3 regions of the Pantoea sp. SGAir0215 genome follow, and region 3 is predicted to be linked to each of the others. Evidence: predicted binding sites of a transcription regulator. Region 3 holds the regulator's gene; each other region holds the start of a gene.

What was found. The regulator PhoB, encoded in region 3, activates phosphate uptake and scavenging genes when phosphate is short. The targets are predictions, from matches to a motif close to CTGTCATAAAACTGNCNNAT.
Region 1: the regulator PhoB is predicted to act here: its motif matches at 2,816-2,835, upstream of pstS (phosphate ABC transporter substrate-binding protein PstS).
Region 2: the regulator PhoB is predicted to act here: its motif matches at 1,003-1,022, upstream of uvrB (excinuclease ABC subunit UvrB).

The regions. Positions count from the first base shown of each region.
Region 1 is NZ_CP028031.1:614,057-621,641, forward strand. Features, by position in the region: gene glmU (bifunctional UDP-N-acetylglucosamine diphosphorylase/glucosamine-1-phosphate N-acetyltransferase GlmU) at 1-329, shown strand, start outside; gene glmS (glutamine--fructose-6-phosphate transaminase (isomerizing)) at 475-2,304, shown strand; gene C1N64_RS03020 (hypothetical protein) at 2,532-2,723, opposite strand; gene pstS (phosphate ABC transporter substrate-binding protein PstS) at 2,908-3,951, shown strand; gene pstC (phosphate ABC transporter permease PstC) at 4,038-5,000, shown strand; gene pstA (phosphate ABC transporter permease PstA) at 4,997-5,887, shown strand; gene pstB (phosphate ABC transporter ATP-binding protein PstB) at 5,932-6,705, shown strand; gene phoU (phosphate signaling complex protein PhoU) at 6,723-7,460, shown strand; gene C1N64_RS03050 (MFS transporter) at 7,571-7,585, shown strand, end outside.
Region 2 is NZ_CP028031.1:1,881,582-1,889,166, forward strand. Features, by position in the region: gene C1N64_RS08910 (ABC transporter ATP-binding protein) at 1-358, opposite strand, end outside; gene uvrB (excinuclease ABC subunit UvrB) at 1,241-3,262, shown strand; gene yvcK (gluconeogenesis factor YvcK family protein) at 3,264-4,169, opposite strand; molybdenum cofactor riboswitch at 4,371-4,504, shown strand; gene moaA (GTP 3',8-cyclase MoaA) at 4,493-5,482, shown strand; gene moaB (molybdenum cofactor biosynthesis protein B) at 5,497-6,012, shown strand; gene moaC (cyclic pyranopterin monophosphate synthase MoaC) at 6,015-6,500, shown strand; gene moaD (molybdopterin synthase sulfur carrier subunit) at 6,493-6,738, shown strand; gene moaE (molybdopterin synthase catalytic subunit MoaE) at 6,739-7,191, shown strand; gene C1N64_RS08950 (OBAP family protein) at 7,188-7,585, opposite strand, start outside.
Region 3 is NZ_CP028031.1:1,605,393-1,612,977, forward strand. Features, by position in the region: gene sbcD (exonuclease subunit SbcD) at 1-984, opposite strand, end outside; gene phoB (phosphate response regulator transcription factor PhoB) at 1,182-1,871, shown strand; gene phoR (phosphate regulon sensor histidine kinase PhoR) at 1,886-3,205, shown strand; gene C1N64_RS07505 (PstS family phosphate ABC transporter substrate-binding protein) at 3,219-4,139, shown strand; gene C1N64_RS07510 (cobalamin-independent methionine synthase II family protein) at 4,419-5,522, shown strand; gene brnQ (branched-chain amino acid transport system II carrier protein) at 5,913-7,232, shown strand; gene proY (proline-specific permease ProY) at 7,303-7,585, shown strand, end outside.

The DNA of each region.
Region 1 (7,585 bases), 990 kb from region 3:
TTGAAATGAAAAAAGCCCGACTCGGGAAAGGCTCTAAAGCAGGTCACCTGTCTTATCTGGGTGATGCGGAGATCGGTGCCAATGTGAATATCGGTGCAGGGACGATTACCTGCAATTACGATGGCGCAAATAAATTCAAAACCGTTATTGGCGACAATGTATTTGTTGGCTCGGATACGCAGCTGGTCGCCCCGGTGAGTGTGGCGGCAGGCGCAACGATTGCCGCCGGAACAACGGTGATGAAAGACATTTCCACTGCCGATCTGGTCTATAACCGTAAAGAGCAGAATCACAAAGCCGGCTGGCAGCGCCCGCAGAAGAAAAAATAATTTTTACGGCCCGGGCTAAACGGGCCGCTTGCAGTACCAAAACTATAATCCCCACTCTCTACAAGGCTCGGGGAACCGGCAATGCCGGACTATCAGGTCATATGACAACGCAATGGCAAACAGCCATGAAGTCAGGAAATAACTTATGTGTGGAATTGTTGGTGCAGTAGCACAACGTGATATCGCAGAAATTTTGTTAGAAGGTTTACGCCGCCTGGAATACCGCGGTTATGACTCAGCTGGTCTGGCCGTCGTCGATCAGCAAGGTCATGTTACCCGTCTGCGTCGCCTGGGCAAAGTTCAGATGCTGGCTGCCGCAGCGGAAGAACAACCTCTGAACGGCGGAACCGGTATCGCGCATACGCGCTGGGCAACCCATGGCGAACCCTCAGAGGCCAATGCGCATCCGCACGTTTCTGAGCACATCGTTATAGTGCACAACGGTATTATCGAAAACCATGAGCCGCTTCGTGAAGCGCTGATTGCGCAGGGTTACCATTTCAGCTCAGAAACCGATACCGAAGTGGTAGCGCATCTGGTTCATCTGGAGCAGAAAAAGGGCGGTTCGCTGCGTGAAGTCGTGCAGCGTGTGATTCCCCAACTACGCGGTGCCTATGGCATGGTGATCATGGACAGTCGCGATCCATCGTGTCTGGTGGCCGCCCGTTCAGGCAGCCCACTGGTGATCGGTCGTGGTGTGGGTGAAAACTTCATTGCTTCTGACCAGCTGGCACTGTTGCCGGTCACTCGCCGCTTTATTTATCTGGAAGAGGGCGATATCGCTGAAATCAGCCGTCGCGATGTTACGATCGTCGATCGTGCGGGTAATACCGTGCGCCGCGATGAGATCGAATCCAGCGTACAGTACGATGCCGGCGATAAAGGTATCTATCGCCATTACATGCAAAAAGAGATCTATGAGCAGCCAAATGCGATTAAAAACACCTTAACGGGGCGTTTTAATCACGGTGCAGTCGATCTCAGCGAACTGGGGCCAAATGCAGAAGCGCTGCTCAGCAAGGTTGAGCACATCCAGATCATCGCCTGTGGCACTTCTTACAACTCTGGCATGGTCTCGCGTTACTGGTTCGAGGCGCTGGCAAACCTCCCTTGTGATGTCGAGATTGCGTCCGAATTCCGCTACCGTAAATCGGCGGTACGTAAAAACAGCCTGCTGATTACCCTGTCTCAGTCGGGGGAAACGGCGGATACGCTGGCCGCGCTGCGCCTGTCGAAAGAGCTGGGGTACCTGGGATCGCTGGCTATCTGTAACGTCGCGGGTTCGTCGCTGGTACGTGAATCCGATCTGGCGCTGATGACCAAAGCGGGTACGGAGATTGGTGTAGCCTCTACAAAGGCCTTTACCACTCAACTGACCGTACTGCTGATGCTGGTGGCAAAACTCGGTCGCCTGAACGGCATGTCCGCAGAAAAAGAGCACGAAATTGTGCATGGTCTGCAGGCTCTGCCAAGCCGCATTGAGCAAATGCTGGCGCAGGACAAGCTGATTGAAAACCTGGCCGAAGATTTCTCTGATAAGCACCATGCCCTGTTCCTTGGTCGTGGCGATCAGTACCCTATCGCGATGGAAGGGGCGCTCAAGCTGAAGGAGATCTCGTATATTCATGCGGAAGCCTATGCGGCAGGGGAACTCAAGCACGGTCCGCTGGCGTTGATCGATGCCGATATGCCGGTCATTGTGGTGGCACCGAACAATGAACTGTTAGAGAAGCTGAAATCGAATATCGAAGAAGTACGCGCGCGTGGCGGTCTGCTGTACGTGTTTGCCGATCAGGATGCCGGTTTCAGTGACAGCGAAGGAATGAAAATCATTCCTCTGCCGCACGTCGAAGAGGCCATTGCGCCTATCTTCTATACCGTGCCGCTCCAGCTGCTCTCCTATCATGTGGCCCTGATCAAAGGCACCGATGTGGATCAGCCGCGTAACCTGGCGAAATCGGTAACGGTCGAGTAATGCATCTTATGCGTGAATCCCCGACGGGATTCACGCGTTTCATTTATTTGATCTTGCTACTGCATTGCTCCAGTGCACGCTGTTGATCGCTGATTTTGCGGTTAGCCTCATCGAGTGAACGCTGCAGGTTATTGATCGTATCCTCATTGTTGCTTAGCTTTTGGCGAGTTGACTGAGGATATTTGCCTGATTTTATAGCGTTTTTGTTAAGTCTTTAATCTTATCTTTCATTGCAATAACACCTTCAACATCGACGGATGATTGTTTAACGGCGCCGTAATAACCCAATTAGCCAGAGCGCCTCTGTTATTAGCTGCGGTATAAAATTTATCTAAATGAATCGTGGGTGTCGTATCATCCGCCTTTAAGCCTGCCAGCGTACAGAGCAGGACGACATTGCACACCAGAAGCTTCTTCATAAATCTCATCGAACATGTCCTTTTCGAGAGGAGTCTTATGAAATGAGCAATAATTGTGCCTGTCATATAACTGTAATATTAACTACATTTTTCTGTCACTAAACTGTCCTATTTTCCCTCCTGCAGCAATCACTGACTCTTACTAAAAAGGCACTTAGCCTGACTTTTCTCCCCTGGAGGGAACATGACACTGATGCGTAGCACCGTAGCCCGAATCCTCGCCGCCTCTCTTGCCGTTAGTGCGGTTTCTGCATTTGCAGCCACCGATCTGACCGGTGCTGGCGGTACATTCCCGGCGCCGGTTTATGCCAAGTGGGCAGCAGAGTATCAGCAAGCCACCGGTAGCAAAATCAACTATCAGGGCATTGGTTCATCTGGCGGTGTAAAACAAATTATCGCCAAAACCGTTGATTTCGGTGCCTCCGATGCGCCTATGAAAGACGAAGATCTGCAGAAATATGGTCTGTTCCAGTTCCCTACCGTAATCGGTGGCGTGGTGCTGGCGGTTAACCTGCCAGGCATCAAATCTGGTCAGCTGACGCTGGACGGTAAAACCGTTGGCGACATCTATCTGGGTAACATCAAAAAGTGGAACGATCCTGCGATTGTTAAACTGAACCCAGGCGTGAAACTGCCCGATACCAACATCAACGTGGTGCGTCGCGCGGATGGCTCAGGTACCTCTTTCGTTTTCACCAGCTACCTGGCGAAAGCGAACGAAGAGTGGAACAGCAAAATTGGTAAAGGCAACACCGTTAACTGGCCAACCGGTCTGGGCGGTAAAGGTAACGATGGCGTAGCAGCGTTTGTACAGCGTCTGCCAGGTTCTATTGGTTACGTTGAGTACGCGTATGCCAAACAGAATAACCTGACCTATACCAAACTGATGGATGCGGACGGCAAAGCGGTTGCGCCAAGCGAAACCAGCTTCTCTAATGCCGCGAAAGGCGCAGACTGGAGCAAATCGTTTGCTCAGGATCTGACCTTCCAGAAAGGCAATGATGCATGGCCGATCACCTCAACCACCTTTATCCTGATTTACAAAGATCAGACTAATGCGGCGAAAGGTGCCGAAGTCCTGAAGTTCTTTGACTGGGCCTACAAAGATGGCGGTAAAACGGCCAATGCGCTGGATTATGCCACCCTGCCGGAGAGCGTGGTTCAGCAGATCCGTGCTGCCTGGAAAGCCAATATCAAAGACAGTTCTGGTAAAGCGCTTTATAAGTAAGTGAATGACCCTGACCAGCCTGCGTGCTGGTCAGCCTTCAAGGGCGGCGTCTGCCGCCCTGATAACTTCTGAGGACGAAGACTTCTATGGCTGCAACGAAGTCGGCATTCAAAGCCCCAGGTAAGCAAGGTGACCGAATTTTTGGCGCGCTGGTAAAACTCTCTGCGCTGATTGTTCTGTTGCTTATGGGCGGCATTATCGTCTCCCTGATCTTCTCTTCCTGGCCAAGCATACAGAAATTTGGTTTCGCGTTTTTGTGGACCAAAACCTGGGACGCCCCTAACGAACAATTTGGTGCACTGGTGCCGATTTACGGCACACTTGTCACCTCAATCATTGCGTTGATTATTGCGGTACCGGTCAGTTTCGGTATTGCTCTTTTTCTGACCGAACTCTCACCGGGCTGGTTACGACGTCCACTGGGAACCGCAATTGAGCTGCTCGCTGCGATTCCGAGTATTGTTTATGGTATGTGGGGCTTATTTATCTTTGCTCCGCTGTTCGCAGAATATTTCCAGACGCCCGTTGGTGATGTCCTCTCGGGCATTCCGATTATTGGCGCTCTGTTCTCCGGTCCGGCGTTTGGTATCGGTATTCTGGCCGCAGGTGTGATTCTGGCCATCATGATCATTCCCTATATTGCTTCAGTCATGCGCGACGTGTTTGAGCAGACGCCGGTGATGATGAAAGAGTCAGCCTATGGGATTGGCTGCACCACGTGGGAAGTGATCTGGCGCATCGTATTGCCGTTTACTAAAAACGGCGTCATCGGCGGCATCATGCTGGGCCTGGGACGTGCGCTGGGCGAAACCATGGCGGTCACCTTTATTATCGGTAACACCTACCAGCTCGACAGTGCCTCACTGTTTATGCCAGGCAACAGTATCACCTCGGCACTGGCGAATGAGTTTGCTGAAGCCGAATCGGGTGTGCACGTAGCGGCACTGATGGAACTGGGCCTGATTCTGTTTGTTATCACCTTTATTGTGCTGGCGATTTCCAAGTTAATGATTATGCGTCTGGCAAAAAGTGAAGGAGCGCGATCATGACAACAATGGAAGTACAGGCTCGGGCCGAACTGGAAGCGTCACGTCGCAAAATGCAGTCGTGGCGTAGCACCAAGAACAAAATCGCCTTAACGCTGTCCTTGCTGACGATGGCATTTGGCTTATTCTGGCTGGTCTGGATTTTGTTTACCACCGTGAGCCGCGGCATTGACGGGCTTTCATGGTCGCTGTTTACCGAGTCCACACCGCCGCCAAACACGGCGGGAGGCGGATTAGCCAATGCGCTGGTAGGTAGCGGTTTACTGATTTTATGGTCGACATTCATTGGCACGCCACTGGGCATTCTGGCGGGTGTGTATCTGGCAGAATATGGTCGTAAGTCTTTACTGGCGGAAGTGATTCGTTTCATTAACGACATCCTGCTGTCTGCGCCATCGATTGTTGTGGGCCTGTTTGTCTACACCATTGTCGTGGCGCAGATGCACCACTTCTCAGGCTGGGCTGGTGTGATAGCGCTGGCGTTGTTACAGATTCCAATAGTGATTCGCACGACGGAAAACATGTTACGACTGGTGCCTGACAGCATGCGCGAAGCAGCCTATGCGCTGGGTACGCCGAAATGGAAGATGATTTCCGCCATTACGCTGAAAGCGTCCGTATCCGGGATTATTACGGGTGTGCTGCTGGCGGTAGCGCGCATCGCGGGCGAAACCGCGCCGCTGCTGTTTACTGCGCTGTCGAACCAGTTCTGGAGCACCGACATGATGCAGCCGCTGGCAAACCTGCCGGTCACCATCTTTAAATTTGCGATGAGTCCGTTCGCCGAGTGGCAAAGTCTGGCCTGGGCGGGCGTACTGATTATTACCCTCTGTGTGTTGCTGTTAAATATCGTAGCACGCGTGGTATTCGCCAAGGGTAAACACGGTTAACGACTGACACGGCCCTGTGCGGTGTCGTATAAGAGAGAAAAGCAATGAGTACTGCGACTGCATCAGCGGGTAAGATTCAGGTCCGTAATCTGAATTTTTATTACGGCAAGTTTCACGCTCTGAAGAACATCAACCTGGATATTGCGAAGAATCAGGTGACGGCCTTTATCGGCCCTTCAGGCTGTGGTAAATCCACTTTGCTGCGAACCTTCAATAAAATGTATTCGCTCTATCCCGAGCAGCGCGCGGAAGGGGATATTCTGCTGGACGGTGACAACATTCTGGCGTCCAACCAGGATATCGCCCTGCTGCGCGCCCGGGTTGGCATGGTGTTCCAGAAGCCGACGCCTTTCCCGATGTCGATTTATGACAATATCGCCTTTGGCGTGCGCTTGTTTGAAAAGCTGTCTCGCGCCGATATGGACGAGCGTGTGCAGTGGGCGCTTACCAAGGCAGCCCTGTGGACTGAAACCAAAGACAAGCTGCATCAGAGTGGCTACAGTCTGTCAGGCGGCCAGCAGCAGCGTCTGTGTATTGCGCGCGGTATCGCCATTCGTCCGGAAGTCCTGCTGCTGGATGAGCCCTGTTCAGCGCTGGATCCCATATCTACCGGCCGTATCGAAGAACTCATTACTGAACTGAAGCAGGATTACACCGTCGTGATCGTGACACACAACATGCAGCAGGCGGCACGTTGTTCCGACCACACGGCGTTTATGTATCTGGGCGAACTGATTGAGTTCAGCGACACCGACACGCTGTTCACCAAGCCGGCACAGAAACAAACGGAAGACTACATTACAGGTCGCTACGGCTGATTAGACAGGAGATCGCCATGGACAGTTTAAATCTGAATAAACACATCTCCGGTCAGTTTAACGCTGAGCTGGAGCACATCCGCACGCAGGTGATGATCATGGGCGGCATGGTTGAGCAGCAGCTGACCGATGCCATTACCGCCATGCATAATCTGGATGGCGAACTGGCCCAGCGCGTCATTGATGGCGACCAGAAGGTCAACATGATGGAAGTGGAGATTGATGAAGCCTGTGTGCGCATCATCGCCAAACGTCAGCCGACCGCTATCGATTTACGTCTGGTCATGGCGATTATCAAAACCATCTCCGAACTGGAACGCATCGGCGATGTTGCCGAGAAAATCAGCCGCACTGCGCTGGAGAAGTTTGGCCAGCAACATCTGCCGCTGCTGGTCAGCCTGGAGTCGCTGGGTCGTCATACTGTGCAGATGCTGCATGATGTGCTGGATGCCTTTGCGCGCATGGATCTTAACGAAGCCGTGCAGATCTACCGCGAAGACAAGAAAGTGGATAAAGAGTACGAAGGCATTGTGCGTCAGCTGATGACCTACATGATGGAAGATCCGCGGACGATTCCCAGCGTTCTGACGGCGCTGTTTTGCGCCCGCGCCATCGAACGTATCGGTGACCGCTGCCAGAATATCTGCGAAATCATTTTCTACTTCGTGAAAGGTCAGGATTTCCGTCACGTGGGCGGCGACAGGCTGGACGCGCTGTTATCCGGTGACGACGACGGTAGCAACAAACCGTCTTGATCTCGCGCAACCGTGCGCCATAAGGCGCACGGCTCCGGCTATTCTGCATAGACCCCATCCTCTTAGCTCTTTATACTTGCGCCAGTTTTTTAACCAACGGGTGCGCACTCATGTCCTCTTCTTTC
Region 2 (7,585 bases), 280 kb from region 3:
GAATAGGCCGGTGATTTTCGCGCGATTCAGCGCCTGCCAGCAGGGCAATCAGTAAGTTATCTTCTACGCTCATCTGTGTGAAAATATGTCGTCCCTGTGGCACGTAACCAATGCCCTGACGTGCACGTTGATCGGCAGGCTGCGACAGCAGGTCCTCTGGCGGCGAGCCATCCTGCTGCCAGCTAATCGTGCCGCTGTTGATGGGAAGCTTACCCATGATGCAGTTCACCAGCGTGGTTTTTCCCATGCCGGGACGTCCCAGTATGCCGGTACAGGTGCCGGGGGGCAGGTCAAGGTCCACATTCCAGAGAATATGATTTTTTCCGTAAAACTGATTCACCGACCGTAAACTTAGCATCTGACGCGCTCCTTCCAGATAATTAACCTGAATGTTTTGCTGCTCATAACGGGTAAATCGCACTACCAGAATAGCAGGGCTATGACTGCTGCTGTGGCGCATGACATCCTGATCACAGAGCATGCAATTACCGGGCCAGAGTCGGAGTGAACGAAGTTTGCGCGCTTAACATGCGGAATTTTGACGGTTTAAATATAAGTAAAAGTGAACAATTGACGGGCGGGACGACTGCGCAGCGCGATGAGGGTGCAGGAAAAATGAGCGTCAGGTGCAGTTGCCCATAAATGGCGCAGGCAGTCTGCTGTAAAAAACAGCAACCTGAAAAGCCAGACGATCAACGTTGAATGCGCGCCATGCAGCGCGCTAAAACAACGCTATTGGCGTTAAAAATTTCGCTAAAAAAAATTTTTTTTCATCAAAACGCGGCGGCAGAAAAAATTATGCACAGCCGATATTCCAAGGCCTCTCATCAGTTATCCACTATTCCTGTGGATAACCTTGTGCATTAGATAATGAAAACAGGTTAGAAGCGAGGAAATACGCGGCCTGGTCACGTAATGATGACAATCTGGGCTTTTTTTACTTACTATTAAAAATCAGTGTGTTAGTAAAAAACAAGCCTGCCGGATTGGACGCGATTCATCAAACTGCAATTTTATGACACAGGCTTGACAAATGTTAAATCAATACGTGGCTTGGGGATAACCTTGCGCAACAAAAACGGGTGTTTGCCTGGGCAAAAGTGCCAGAGTCAAGTAAAACCTGGCGACAATACTGTGCATCATTACTGGTATTATATCCAGTATTTTTTTCTGGCAAAATTGCCATAGCAGAGTAAAATAATGGGCTGCCCGCCGTCTTTCTTCTGCAGGAACCGCATTCATGAGTAAAGATTTTAAACTGAACTCCGCTTTCAAGCCTTCTGGCGATCAGCCGGAAGCGATCCGCCGTCTGGAAGCCGGACTGGAAGACGGCCTGGCGCACCAGACGCTGTTAGGCGTAACCGGATCGGGTAAAACCTTTACCGTTGCTAACGTTATTGCCGACCTGAATCGTCCTACCATGGTGCTGGCTCCTAATAAGACGCTGGCGGCGCAACTGTATGGCGAGATGAAGGAGTTCTTTCCCGAAAACGCCGTAGAGTTTTTTGTCTCGTACTATGACTACTACCAGCCCGAAGCTTACGTGCCCAGTTCGGATACCTTTATCGAAAAGGATGCGTCGGTTAACGAACATATCGAGCAAATGCGCCTCTCCGCGACGAAAGCGTTGCTGGAACGGCGCGACGTGATTGTCGTGGCCTCCGTGTCTGCCATCTACGGCCTGGGCGATCCCGATCTGTATCTGAAAATGATGCTGCACTTAACGCGCGGCATGATTATCGATCAGCGCAGCATCCTGCGTCGCCTGTCGGAGTTACAGTACACGCGTAACGATCAGGCGTTTCAGCGCGGGACGTTCCGGGTCCGGGGCGAAGTCATTGATATCTTCCCGGCCGAATCTGACGATATGGCCCTGCGGGTTGAATTATTCGATGAAGAGGTGGAGCGGCTGTCCCTGTTTGACCCGCTTACCGGTCAGGTCGAATCGGTGGTGCCGCGCTTTACCATTTACCCTAAAACGCACTACGTCACGCCGCGTGAGCGTATCCTGCAGGCCATGGAAGACATCAAGGTTGAACTGGCCGAACGGCGCAAGATCCTGCTGGAAAACAACAAACTGCTGGAAGAGCAGCGTATTACCCAACGGACGCAGTTTGACCTCGAAATGATGGGGGAGCTGGGATACTGCTCTGGTATCGAAAACTACTCCCGCTATCTGTCTGGCCGCGGACCGGGGGAAGCGCCGCCGACCTTATTTGACTATCTGCCGGCGGATGGCCTGCTGGTCGTCGATGAGTCGCACGTAACCATTCCGCAGATTGGCGGCATGTACCGCGGGGACAGGGCGCGTAAAGAGACGTTAGTCGAATATGGCTTCCGCCTGCCTTCGGCGCTGGACAACCGCCCCATGAAGTTTGAAGAGTTCGAGGCGCTGGCCCCTCAGACCATTTATGTCTCCGCCACGCCAGGCAAATACGAGCTGGAAAAATCGGGCGATGAGGTGATCGATCAGGTGGTGCGTCCGACGGGGCTGCTGGATCCGATCCTTGAGGTGCGGCCCGTGGCGACTCAGGTGGACGATTTGCTGTCAGAGATCCGCCAGCGCGTTAACGTCAATGAACGCGTACTGGTCACGGTGCTCACCAAACGTATGGCCGAAGACCTGACGGAGTACCTGGAAGAACACGGTGAAAAGGTGCGCTATCTGCACTCTGACATCGATACCGTCGAGCGCATGGAAATTATTCGCGACCTGCGCCTGGGCAAATTTGATGTGCTGGTGGGCATCAACCTGCTGCGTGAAGGGCTGGATATGCCGGAAGTCTCGCTGGTGGCCATTCTGGATGCCGATAAAGAGGGCTTCCTGCGTTCCGAGCGCTCCCTGATCCAGACCATCGGGCGCGCTGCACGTAACATCAATGGTAAAGCGATCCTCTACGGCGATAAGATCACGCCTTCCATGGCGCGCGCCATTGAAGAAACCGAGCGCCGTCGTGAGAAGCAGCAGCGCTACAACGAAGAGAATGGCATCGTACCGCAGGGCCTGAATAAGAAAATCACCGATATTCTGGAACTGGGCAATAACGTGGTGAAAACGCGGGGTAAAGCCAAACCCGGCAAGCGCAACGCCGCCGAGACAGAGACGGATTACCTGGCGTTGTCACCGCAGGCGTTGCAGAAAAAGATTCACGAACTGGAAGGGCAGATGCAGCAGCATGCGCAAAACCTGGAGTTCGAACAGGCTGCTGGCCTGCGCGATCAGCTCCAGGAACTGCGCACCTTGTTTATCGCGGTGTCCTGAGTCAGTTAAACCGCTGGATGGCGTGCTCCAGCGCGCCGCGCAGCAGCTGGCGGTCGTGACGATATTTAATATCTGCGGCCTCCAGCGGCTCCTGAATGATCAGGCGGTTGTCGATCAGACTGACGTCCGTGGCCGGTCCGACAACCACGGCGTCGATGACCCGTTTACCAATCGCCTCTTCCATTATTCTCAGCTTATCCGCCACGGTCAGCGCCGCCGCCGCCGGACTGAGTTCACGGCCCAGGTTGCCGATAAACACCATGTTCGCGGGCGTGCGGCGCAGTGCCTGCGCCATTTCTTTCATTAACAGAATGGGCATCAGGCTGGTGTAGAAGCTGCCTGGCCCAATCAGAATCAAATCGGCTTCTGCAACGGCATCGAGCGCTTCGCGCGTCGGTTGCACCACAGGATGCAGCATTAACGCCTGTGGTGGTGCGCGCATCTCATCAATGGCGGTTTCACCATAAACGGCATTGCCTTCGTCATCTGTTGCCATCAAATCCACCGGATGTTCAGACATCGGGATTAAAAACGCGTCAACTTTTAGCAGATTTCGGATGATATTGACCACTTCCAGCGGACGCACGCTCAGATGATCCAGCGCTTTCAGTATTAAATTGCCCAGATTGTGCCCGGCCAGTTCGCCATTGCCGGTAAAGCGGTATTCGAACATCGCGGACGCGACGCTGGGCTCGGTAATCAACTGGTTAATGCAGTTGCGCAAATCGCCCCAGGCGATACCGCCTTCAGCCCGACGGATGCGGCCGCTGGAGCCACCGTTATCAGTGGTGGTAACGATGCCGGTCAGGCGCGAACCCAGTGGTGACAAGGCCGACATCACGCGACCTAATCCATGTCCGCCGCCCAGTGCCACGACGCGATCCAGGTCCGCCAGTGTTCGATTCATATTTCTCCTTTTTCGCGTCTGCAGAGGCGTGAAACGCGCAGGGTGCAGACGAGGATGATGTGTGTCAGTTTATGACCGGCAGTTTACCGTATCCCGGGCGCGAAATACGGTGAAAGTTAACGTTACTGCGCACACAGAGTAAAAGCCGTGGATGGCGCATTTACCCTAATCGCGCTACCATCTGTATACCGCGTTAATCAGCCGGTTAACGTACACTCAAGCCTGAATGCCTACGTCTGCGGATAGGGGATTCAGGCCGTAGCCTCCGCGCTGCCAGGGTGCAGGAAGAAATGACTGCATCTCCCGAACTGGAAAGGTGTTCTCTGGTGTCACAATTTACTGATGCATTTGCGCGTAAGTTTTATTACTTGCGCCTTTCGGTCACGGATGTCTGTAATTTCCGTTGTACCTATTGCCTGCCGGAGGGTTATCAGCCAAACGGTATCCGCAATAAAAGCTTTCTCTCACTGGATGAAATTCGCCGTGTCACGCGCGCCTTTGCGGCGGCGGGCACTGAAAAAGTGCGTCTGACCGGCGGTGAGCCCTCTTTACGTCGTGATTTCACCGACATTATCGCCGCGGTTAACGAAAATGCTGCGGTTCGCCAGATTGCAGTCACCACCAACGGCTATCGACTGGCGCGCGATGTTAAGCAGTGGCGCGACGCGGGACTGACCGCGCTGAACGTCAGCGTGGACAGCCTCGATGCACGTCAGTTTCATGCGATTACCGGTCAGGACAAGTTCCACCAGGTGATGGCCGGGATTGACGCGGCTTTTGAGGCGGGTTTTAGCCAGGTCAAAGTCAACAGCGTGCTGATGCGCGATGTCAACAGCCACCATCTGGCGACCTTTCTTGACTGGATCCGTACGCGTCCCATCCAGCTGCGTTTTATCGAACTGATGGAAACCGGCGAGGGCGGTGCGCTGTTTCGCCAGCAGCATGTCTCGGGCGAAGTTATCCGCGATCAGCTGATTGCTCAGGGCTGGCAGCGTCGTATCAGCGGCCGCAGTGATGGCCCGGCCCAGGTGTTTTATCATCCGGATTACGTGGGTGAAATCGGGCTGATCATGCCGTATTCCAAAGATTTCTGCGCCAGCTGCAACCGTCTGCGGGTTTCCGCACAGGGAAATTTGCATCTCTGCCTGTTTGGCGATGGCGGGATTCCTTTACGCGATCTGCTGGCCTCTGACGACCAGCAAGATGAACTTCAGGCACGCATTGCCAGCAGCCTGGGCCAGAAGAAGCAGACGCATTTCCTGTTACAGGGAAATACCGGTATTACACAAAATCTTTCTTATATTGGCGGTTAACTGCAGGAGCAGACATGGGCAAATCAGCCAGCACGTTTCAACCGTTACAGCTCGCTATGCTGACGGTCTCTGACAGCCGTGATGCCAGCAGCGATACCTCCGGCGATTATCTGCGTGAAGCGGCAGCCGAGGCGGGCCACAGCGTGATCGATCACGCCATTGTTCCCGACAATGTTTACCGTATTCGCGCGATTGTGTCGCGCTGGATCGCCAGTGAAGATGTCCAGGTGGTCATTATTAATGGCGGCACCGGCTTCAATGCGAAAAACAGCACGCCTGAGGCGCTGCTGCCGTTGTTCGATCGGGAGATTGACGGCTTTGGCGAGCTGTTCCGCATGGTGTCTTACGAAGACATTGGCGGCTCGACATTGCAGTCCCGTGCGGTGGCCGGTCTGGCTAACCAGACGTTGATCTTTGCGGTCCCGGGCTCAACGTCAGCCTGTACCACCGCGTGGGAACGCATCATCGCTGACCAACTGGATGCGCGTACGCGTCCCTGCAATTTTGTCACTCATTTAAAGAAGCTTTAAGCATGTCACAACTTACCCACATCAACGCCGCGGGCGAAGCCCACATGGTGGATGTTTCCACCAAAGACGATACGGTACGCGAAGCGCAGGCCGACGTGCTGGTACTGATGAAGCCAGAAACGTTACAGATGATCATGGAAGGCCGTCACCATAAGGGTGATGTGTTCGCCACAGCGCGCATTGCCGGTATTCAGGCGGCAAAACGCACCTGGGAACTGATCCCACTCTGTCATCCGCTTATGCTGAGCAAAGTGGAGATCAACCTGGTCGCGGAACCCGCATTGAACCGGGTTCGCATCACCTCTCTGTGTCGGCTGACGGGGAAAACCGGGGTAGAAATGGAAGCCCTGACGGCGGCTTCCGTGGCGGCGCTGACCATCTATGACATGTGCAAAGCCGTCCAGAAAGATATCGTGATTGATCGGCTGCGCCTGCTGCATAAAAGCGGCGGCAAAAGCGGCGATTTTCAGGCGGCAGCCCATGATTAAGGTACTGTTTTTTGCGCAGGTGCGGGAGCTGGTGGGCACGGACTCGCTGACGCTGGCCGCCGACTATCCCGACGTCGCGGCGCTGCGGACAGCGTTGTCTCAGCAGGGCGAACGCTGGGCGCTGGCGCTCGACAGCGAACGATTACTGGCGGCGGTTAACCAGACGCTACGCCCCATGACGCACCCTTTACAGGACGGCGATGAAGTCGCCTTTTTCCCACCCGTTACCGGAGGATAAATGGACACGCAAATTCGGGTCGGTCCCGCGCCCTTTGCGATGGCGCAGGAATACCAGTGGCTGGCAGGGTGCGACGCAGACGGCGCGGTTGTCACGTTCACGGGCAAAGTGCGCAATCACAACCTGGGCGATGATGTTGCGGCCCTGACGCTGGAACATTATCCCGGTATGACCGAGAAGGCACTGCAGGAAATTACTGACGAAGCGCGCCAGCGCTGGCCGCTTCAGCGCGTCTCTGTCATCCACCGCATTGGTGAACTGTTTCCCGGCGATGAGATTGTCTTTGTCGGCGTCACCAGTGCGCACCGCAGCAGCGCCTTTGCCGCTGCGGAATTCATCATGGATTACCTGAAAACCCGCGCCCCGTTCTGGAAACGGGAAACCACCGGGCAGGGCGATCGCTGGGTCGATGCACGCAGCAGCGATCACGAGGCTGCGCAGCGCTGGGATTAAGGCGTACCTCGCTGTTCGGCGGGAGCAAACTGCGTGTTGCCGTGCGCGTGTTCACCGCCGCCTTGTCCTCGCCGAAGCTGAATAACGTCACCGTCCTGCCAGGCATTGGCGCCGGGCACCACGGGATGTGCGACGATATCCGCCCGTTCAGCACGAATTTTTTGACTGTCGATGTCAAAACGGCGGTCGCGATCGGCCAGCAAGCGCGCATCCATTTGCCCGTCGGCGGTAAAGCCCATCATCAGCGCCGGAATGCCAATGGGCAGTTGCTTGTCGCGGTCGGTGTGCCAGGTATGCCAGGTTTTCCCGTACGTGTTGACGATGCGCGTCATCAGCGCTTTTTCTGCGACGGCCGGCAGGCCGGGCGCGACCAGTGAACCGGATTTCACCTCGT
Region 3 (7,585 bases):
AGCTGTCAGCGCTTCTACCTGACGCTGCAAATCACTTAAATATTCCTGCGTGGTCACTTCAATGTCCAGCCAGACAGGTTTGGTCCCGTCGGGCGCAGAAAACTGGCTAAGCTGCCGGGTGATTTGCGCCAGCGAGCCTTTCAGGACCTGCATTGGCTGGAACAGGGGAATGGTCAGGGGCGTGACCGTCAGGCCTGACGGGCTGAAATCCAGCAGGAACACACTTTTTTCGCTGCCCAGTTCATCGAAGCTGAGCGGAATCGGCGAACCGCTGTAGCGAATATGATCGCTGTCGGCCACGCGCTGCGCACGATGAATATGCCCCAGCGCAATATAATCCGCAGGCGGAAAGGCCGAGGCCGGAAAGGCATCCAGTGTACCAATATAGATATCGCGCACTGAGTCGCTTTTGCTGACGCCGAGGGCGGTGAGGTGGCCGGTCGCGACGATGGGAAGCGCCAGATTCAGCGCCTGCGCGGCAGCAAAACTGCGCTGATAATGGGCGGTAATGGCCTCCAGCAGGCTGCGCTGTTTATCGCGTCCTGACTGGCCGGCCTGGCTGCGCATAATATCGCGTGGCCGCAGATAAGGAATGGCGCACAGCAGCGCGCCCGGTTCGCCCTGACGCGTCGTTAACATCAGCACATCGTTACCGTCCTGCGGCGTGGTAATCACGCGGGTATTCAGGCAGGCGAGCAGTTCACGCGACTCGTTCAGCGTAGCCACCGAATCGTGATTTCCGGCCAGCACCACCAGCTGACAGCCGCTGGGTTGTAACGCCACCACAAAGCGGTTGAACATTTCACGTGCATAGCTGGGCGGTGTGCCGGTATCGAATAAATCACCCGCCACAATCAGCGCATCCACCTGATGCTCTTCAATTCGGGCCAGCAGCCAGTCCAGAAAGGCCTGATGCTCAGCGGCCCGGCTTTTGTTGTAAAAGAACTGCCCCAGGTGCCAGTCCGCGGTATGGATAATGCGCATAACACTCCCTGCCATAACAAATCGCCCGGCGATTATACTGGCTCCATCACTAAAGCCACAAAACATGTCGTCATGTTGTCATAAATGGTTGTTGCAGGCCGGTTTTTATGGCTAACTTTTTCATAAAAGTGTCACAAAACTGACGCATAATGGCGCCGCAAATATCAGTGAAAGCCGTCCTACCTGCAGGAGTCATAATGGCTAAGCGCATTTTAGTTGTGGAAGATGAAGCTCCAATCCGTGAGATGTTATGTTTCGTTCTGGAACAAAATGATTATCAGCCGATTGAGGCAGAAGATTATGACAGCGCCGTCAGTAAGCTGATTGAACCCTGGCCTGACCTTATCCTGCTGGACTGGATGTTACCTGGCGGCAGCGGCATTCAGTTTATCAAACACCTTAAACGTGAAGCGATGACGCGTGATATTCCGGTCATGATGCTGACCGCACGTGGCGAAGAGGAAGATCGCGTGCGTGGCCTGGAAGTCGGGGCCGACGACTACATTACCAAACCGTTTTCCCCGAAAGAGCTGATGGCCCGTATCAAAGCTGTGATGCGTCGCATTTCGCCGATGGCGGTCGAAGATGTAATTGAAATGCAGGGCCTGAGCCTGGATCCCTCCTCGCACCGGGTGATGTCGGAAACCACGCCGCTGGAGATGGGGCCGACAGAGTACAAGCTGCTCCACTTCTTTATGACCCATCCTGAACGTGTTTACAGCCGTGAACAGCTACTGAATCACGTCTGGGGCACCAACGTCTATGTTGAAGATCGTACAGTTGACGTGCATATTCGCCGTCTGCGCAAAGCGCTGGAACTGACCGGTCATGATCGCATGGTACAAACCGTCCGCGGAACAGGTTATCGTTTCTCTGCCCGCTTTTAAACGGAGCTTTAACCGTGCTGGAACGCCTCTCCTGGAAGCGATTATTGTCCGAACTGGTGCTGGCGTGTTTGCCTGCGCTGGTACTCGGCCTGTTGTTCGGCTATCTGCCGTGGCTGTTGTTACTCAGCGTAGTCGGTATTTTACTGTGGCATTTTTATAACCTGATGCGGCTGTCGCACTGGCTGTGGCTGGATCGCACGATGACCCCGCCTTCCGGTCAGGCAAGCTGGGAACCGCTGTTTTACGGTCTGTATCAAATGCAACTGCGCAACCGACGTCGGCGGCGTGAGCTGGGTCATCTGATCAAACGGTTTCGCAGTGGTGCAGAGTCGCTGCCGGATGCCGTTATCCTGACAACGGAAGAGGGCACCATCTTCTGGTGCAATGGCCTGGCACAGCAGCACCTCGGGCTGCGCTGGCCCGAAGATAACGGGCAAAATATCCTTAATCTGCTGCGCTATCCTGAATTTTCACGTTATCTGCGCCAGCGCGATTTCGACAAGCCGCTGACGCTGGTGCTGAATAACCAGCATCACATGGAATTTCGTGTTATGCCCTACAGCGAAGGCCAGTGGTTGATGGTGGCCCGCGACGTGACGCAAATGCACCAGCTGGAAGGTGCACGACGCAACTTCTTCGCCAACGTCAGTCACGAACTTCGCACGCCGCTGACGGTGCTTCAGGGTTATCTGGAGATGATGAATGACTCAGTCATGAATCAACGTTCGCGTGACAAAGCGTTGCACACCATGTCAGAACAAACCCGCCGAATGGACAGCCTGGTGAAACAGCTTCTGACGCTGTCGCGTATTGAGGCGGCCCCGGTCATCAATATGAAAGAAAAAGTTGATGTGCCGGTCATGTTGAAACTGCTGCAACATGAAGCGGAAACGCTGAGCGGCGGGCGACATCAAATCCATTTTCACACCGATCCGCATCTGAAAGTGTTTGGCAATGACGAGCAATTGCGCAGTGCCATCTCTAACCTGGTCTACAACGCGGTCAACCATACGCCAGACGGCACACGAATTGATATCAGTTGGTTACGCAGCAAGCAGGGCGCGGTATTTAAGGTCTGCGATAACGGTCCCGGTATTCCCGCTGAGCATATTCCGCGCCTGACCGAACGCTTTTATCGTGTAGATAAAGCGCGTTCACGTGCGACTGGCGGCAGCGGGCTGGGGCTGGCTATCGTCAAACATGCGTTGAGTCACCATAATGCCCGGCTGGAGATCACCAGCATCCCGCATCAGGAAACCTGTTTTACATTTACCCTGGCACCAAGGTTGATTGTCAGTAACGGGATGCAGGAGAATGCCGTTCATCAATCGTGAACGGACCGGAACGATGCGCGCTTTTCTTTTGGTGTTCTTTTCGCTGTTGCCAGCCCTCGGGCAGGCGCAGCCCGTCATGCTGTCCGGAAATCTCAGTAGCGCCGGCTCCGACACGCTCGGCTATCTGATGACGTTATGGGGAGATGACTTTAGCCGTCAGGCGCCTGGCGTGAACGTTCAGGTTCAGGCTTCGGGGTCGTCTACCGCGCCCACTGCGTTGACCGCCGGGGCCGTTCAACTGGGCGCGATGAGTCGTCCGATGCAGGCTGATGAGCGCCAGGCCTTTGAGGCGCGCTATGGCTATCCGCCGCTGGCCGTGCCGGTGGCAATGGATGCGCTGGTCGTGGTGGTCAATCAACGTAACCCGCTGCGTGAAATCGATCCGCGGCAGCTCGATGCGGTTTTTTCCATCACCCGGCTTTGCGGCGCGCATCAGGTTCCACAACGCTGGGGTGACCTGGGACTGCACCAGACAGAATGGCAGCAGCGTCCCATCCAGCGCTATGGCCGTAACTCCGCCTCGGGAACATGGGGCTTTTTCAAACAGCAGGCGCTGTGTCAGGGCGATTTCCGCAATGACGTGGCCGAGTTTCCCGGCTCTGCCGCCGTGGTACAGGCCGTAGCCGGTAATCCCCGCAGCATCGGCTATGCCAGTTTTGGTTTCCATCTGAGCGGCGTCAGGTTGCTGCCCGTGGTGACCAAAAACGGCGACGCGGTGGCACCGGATCCAGAGACTATCCGTACCGGCCGCTATCCATGGTCGCGTCCGCTTTATCTCTATGTGAATAAAGCGCCAGGTAAACCTTTACCGCCACTGGTCGATGCCTTTTTACGACAGGTGCTTTCCAGTCAGGGGCAACAGCGCGTCAGCGAGGCCGGGTATTTGCCGCTCTCTGCGGCGCAGATTGCTCAGGCTCGCGCTTCGCTCGAATAACGCCCACCTGTCCGTCAACAAACGTCGGTAGCGTCACCGTAAAACAGCCTGCCTCCGGACCCGTAAGCCCGATCAGGCTGTCTGTTCTGCGGCCGCTGACAGAAAAGCCGACGGCGACGATGCAACATGAATTTTTTTCAGGCGACGTGAATTTTATTCGTTTGCCGCTGAGAGAACGGCATGTCACTCTGCATTTAGACGTTTAGCCATCCAGAAGGCTAAAATAACATTATGTAACTATTCCCGGCCGAAATTATCTGGCCGTGACGAGGAGTGATCATGCAAAGACAAACCGCCCCGTTTCGTGCCGACACCGTTGGCAGCTTTCTTCGTCCTGCCGCGATCAAACAGGCTCGCGAGAAATACCAGGCGGGGGAAATCAGCGCTGACGAGTTGCGTGAGGTTGAAAACGAAGCCATCCGTGATGTGGTGGCAAAACAGCGTGAAAACGGCCTCAAAGTGGTCACGGATGGGGAATTCCGTCGCGGCTGGTGGCATTTTGACTTTTTCTACGGCCTGAAAGGCGTGGAACATTTTGAAGCCGATCAGGGCATTCAGTTCAACGGCGTACAGACCAAAGCGCACGGTGTCAAAGTGACCGGCAAACTGGGGTTTGACGGGCATCCGATGCTGGATCATTTCCGCTTTTTGCAAGGCATCGCAGGGGATGCCGTGGCGAAAATGACGATTCCCAGTCCCAGCGTGCTGCATTTCCGTGGCGGACGTAAAGTGATCGACGCGGAGGTGTATCCCGATCTTGATGTGTACTTTGACGATCTGGCACAGACTTACAAAGACGCAATCGCCGCCTTTTATGCGGCAGGCTGCCGCTATCTGCAACTGGATGATACGGTGTGGGCGTACCTGTGCTCGGACGAGCAAAAGCGTGAGATCCGCGAGCGCGGTGACGATCCCGAGCAGCTGGCCCGAACCTACGCCCGCGTGCTGAATAAAGCGCTGGAGGATAAACCGGCCGATCTGACCGTCGGTCTGCATGTCTGCCGCGGCAATTTCCGTTCGACCTGGATTTCAGAAGGCGGCTATGAACCTGTGGCCGAAATCCTGTTTGGCACTGTTAATGTCGATGCGTTTTTCCTGGAATATGATAACCACCGTTCCGGCGGTTTCGAACCGCTGCGTTTTATCCGGCCGGGTCATCAGCAGGCGGTGCTTGGTTTAATTACCACCAAGGTCGGCGAACTCGAAGACGTGGAGCAGGTAAAAGCACGTTTACAGGAGGCGACGCATTACCTCAGCCTTGACCAGATCTGCCTTAGTCCACAGTGTGGCTTTGCCTCAACGGAAGAGGGGAACAGCCTGACCGAAGCGGAACAGTGGCAGAAGATTCGTCTGGTTGTGGATGTGGCGAATCAGGTCTGGTAAGCGTCAAAAGCGCGCAGTGTGGCGCAATGTATGCGCCACTTGTGCATAAAAAGACGTCAGTATGCTGGTATTTCCCATGGCCTGTTTATTATTAAGGCACATCATCTGATGTGCTTGCTGCTAATATTGATGTGATCCACTAATTTTGACTTAAATCACGAAATAAGCCTCTGGTTTTCCGATCTCGTATTGCCTTTCTTCGCTATAAACGTTTTACTTACGGCCGTTGTCGATTTATCCCTCTGTGAACAGAAAAAAAGCAGCTCAAATCACCTGCGCTAAACCGGACGCTGCGCATAATGCGCTGCTGTCGTCTGATCAGCCGCTGTCATAGCGCAGCGAGGGGGCAACGCAAACTTATCTTTCATCGCAACATCAGTGACAGGCCGTATGACACATCGTTTAACCGTTAAAGACATTCTCGCGCTGGGCTTTATGACGTTTGCCCTGTTTGTTGGTGCGGGTAACATTATCTTTCCTCCTATGGTCGGTATTCAGTCAGGCGAACATGTCTGGGTGGCCGCTTTAGGGTTTCTGCTTACCGCTGTGGGATTACCCGTCATCACCGTCATTGCGCTGGCGCGCGTCGGCGGCGGGATTGACGCGCTGAGTACACCGATTGGTAAAATTGCCGGGGTGGTTCTGGCCACTGTCTGCTATCTGGCGGTGGGGCCACTCTTTGCCACGCCGCGCACCGCCACGGTGTCGTTTGAAGTCGGGATCGCGCCGATCACCGGCGACGGTGCACTGCCGTTGTTCATCTACAGCCTGATCTACTTTGTGCTGGTGATGGGCATTTCGCTCTATCCCGGCAAACTGCTGGATACGGTCGGGCATATTCTGGCACCGCTGAAAATTGCCGCCCTGACGCTGCTCGGCGTTGCCGCCCTGCTGTGGCCCGCAGGCGGCACCATTCCGGCCACCGCCGACTACCAGCGCGCTGCGTTTTCCAGCGGTTTCGTGAACGGCTATCTCACGATGGATACGCTGGGTGCCCTGGTATTCGGGATTGTGATTGTGAATGCGGCCCGTTCACGCGGTATTGATAACGCGGCACTGTTAACCCGTTATACGGTACTGGCGGGGATTATCGCGGGTGTAGGGCTGACGCTGGTCTACCTGAGCCTGTTTAAACTGGGCGCAGGAAGCGGGGCGCTGGTCGATCAAAATGCTAACGGCGCCGCGATTCTGCATGCCTACGTACAGCACACCTTTGGCGATATGGGCAGCTTCTTCCTTGCCGCGCTGATTTTTATTGCCTGTATGGTGACAGCCGTGGGCCTGACCTGTGCCTGCGCCGAGTTTTTTGCCCAGTATCTGCCGTTGTCATACAAAACGCTGGTGTTTGTGCTGGGGCTGTTCTCCATGGTGGTTTCCAACCTGGGGCTGAGTCATCTGATCCAGATCTCGATTCCGGTGCTGACCGCAATTTATCCGCCGTGCATCGTACTGGTTGTGCTGAGTTTTACCCAGAATATCTGGAACAAAAGCAGCCGAATCATTGCTCCGACTATGCTTGTCAGCCTGCTGTTTGGTATCCTTGACGCAATCAAAACCACCGGGTTTAAAGAGGCGTTACCCGCATTCAGCCAGCATCTGCCATTAGCCGACCAGGGGCTTGCCTGGTTGCCGCCCTCACTGGTGATGTTGCTGCTTGTGGCGTTGGTTGATCGGTTAAAAGGGCCGGAACAGGTGACAGTTCACTCGTAACGGCTAAGATTGATTCTTCTTTAACCACGGGCTTGCCCGTGGTTTTTTCATTTCACAGGTACAGGTTGTTATGCAAGAAACCAACAAGCTCAAACGCGGACTGAGCACGCGCCACATCCGTTTTATGGCGCTGGGATCGGCGATTGGCACCGGGCTGTTTTATGGCTCGGCGGACGCCATCAGGATGGCAGGACCGAGCGTTCTGCTCGCCTATATTATCGGCGGCGCGGTGGCGTACATTATCATGCGCGCGCTGGGAGAAATGTCCGTTAATAATCCCCAGGCCAGCTCGTTTTCTCGTTACGCGCAGGATTATCTTGGACCAATGGCTGGGTATATCACCGGCTGGACGT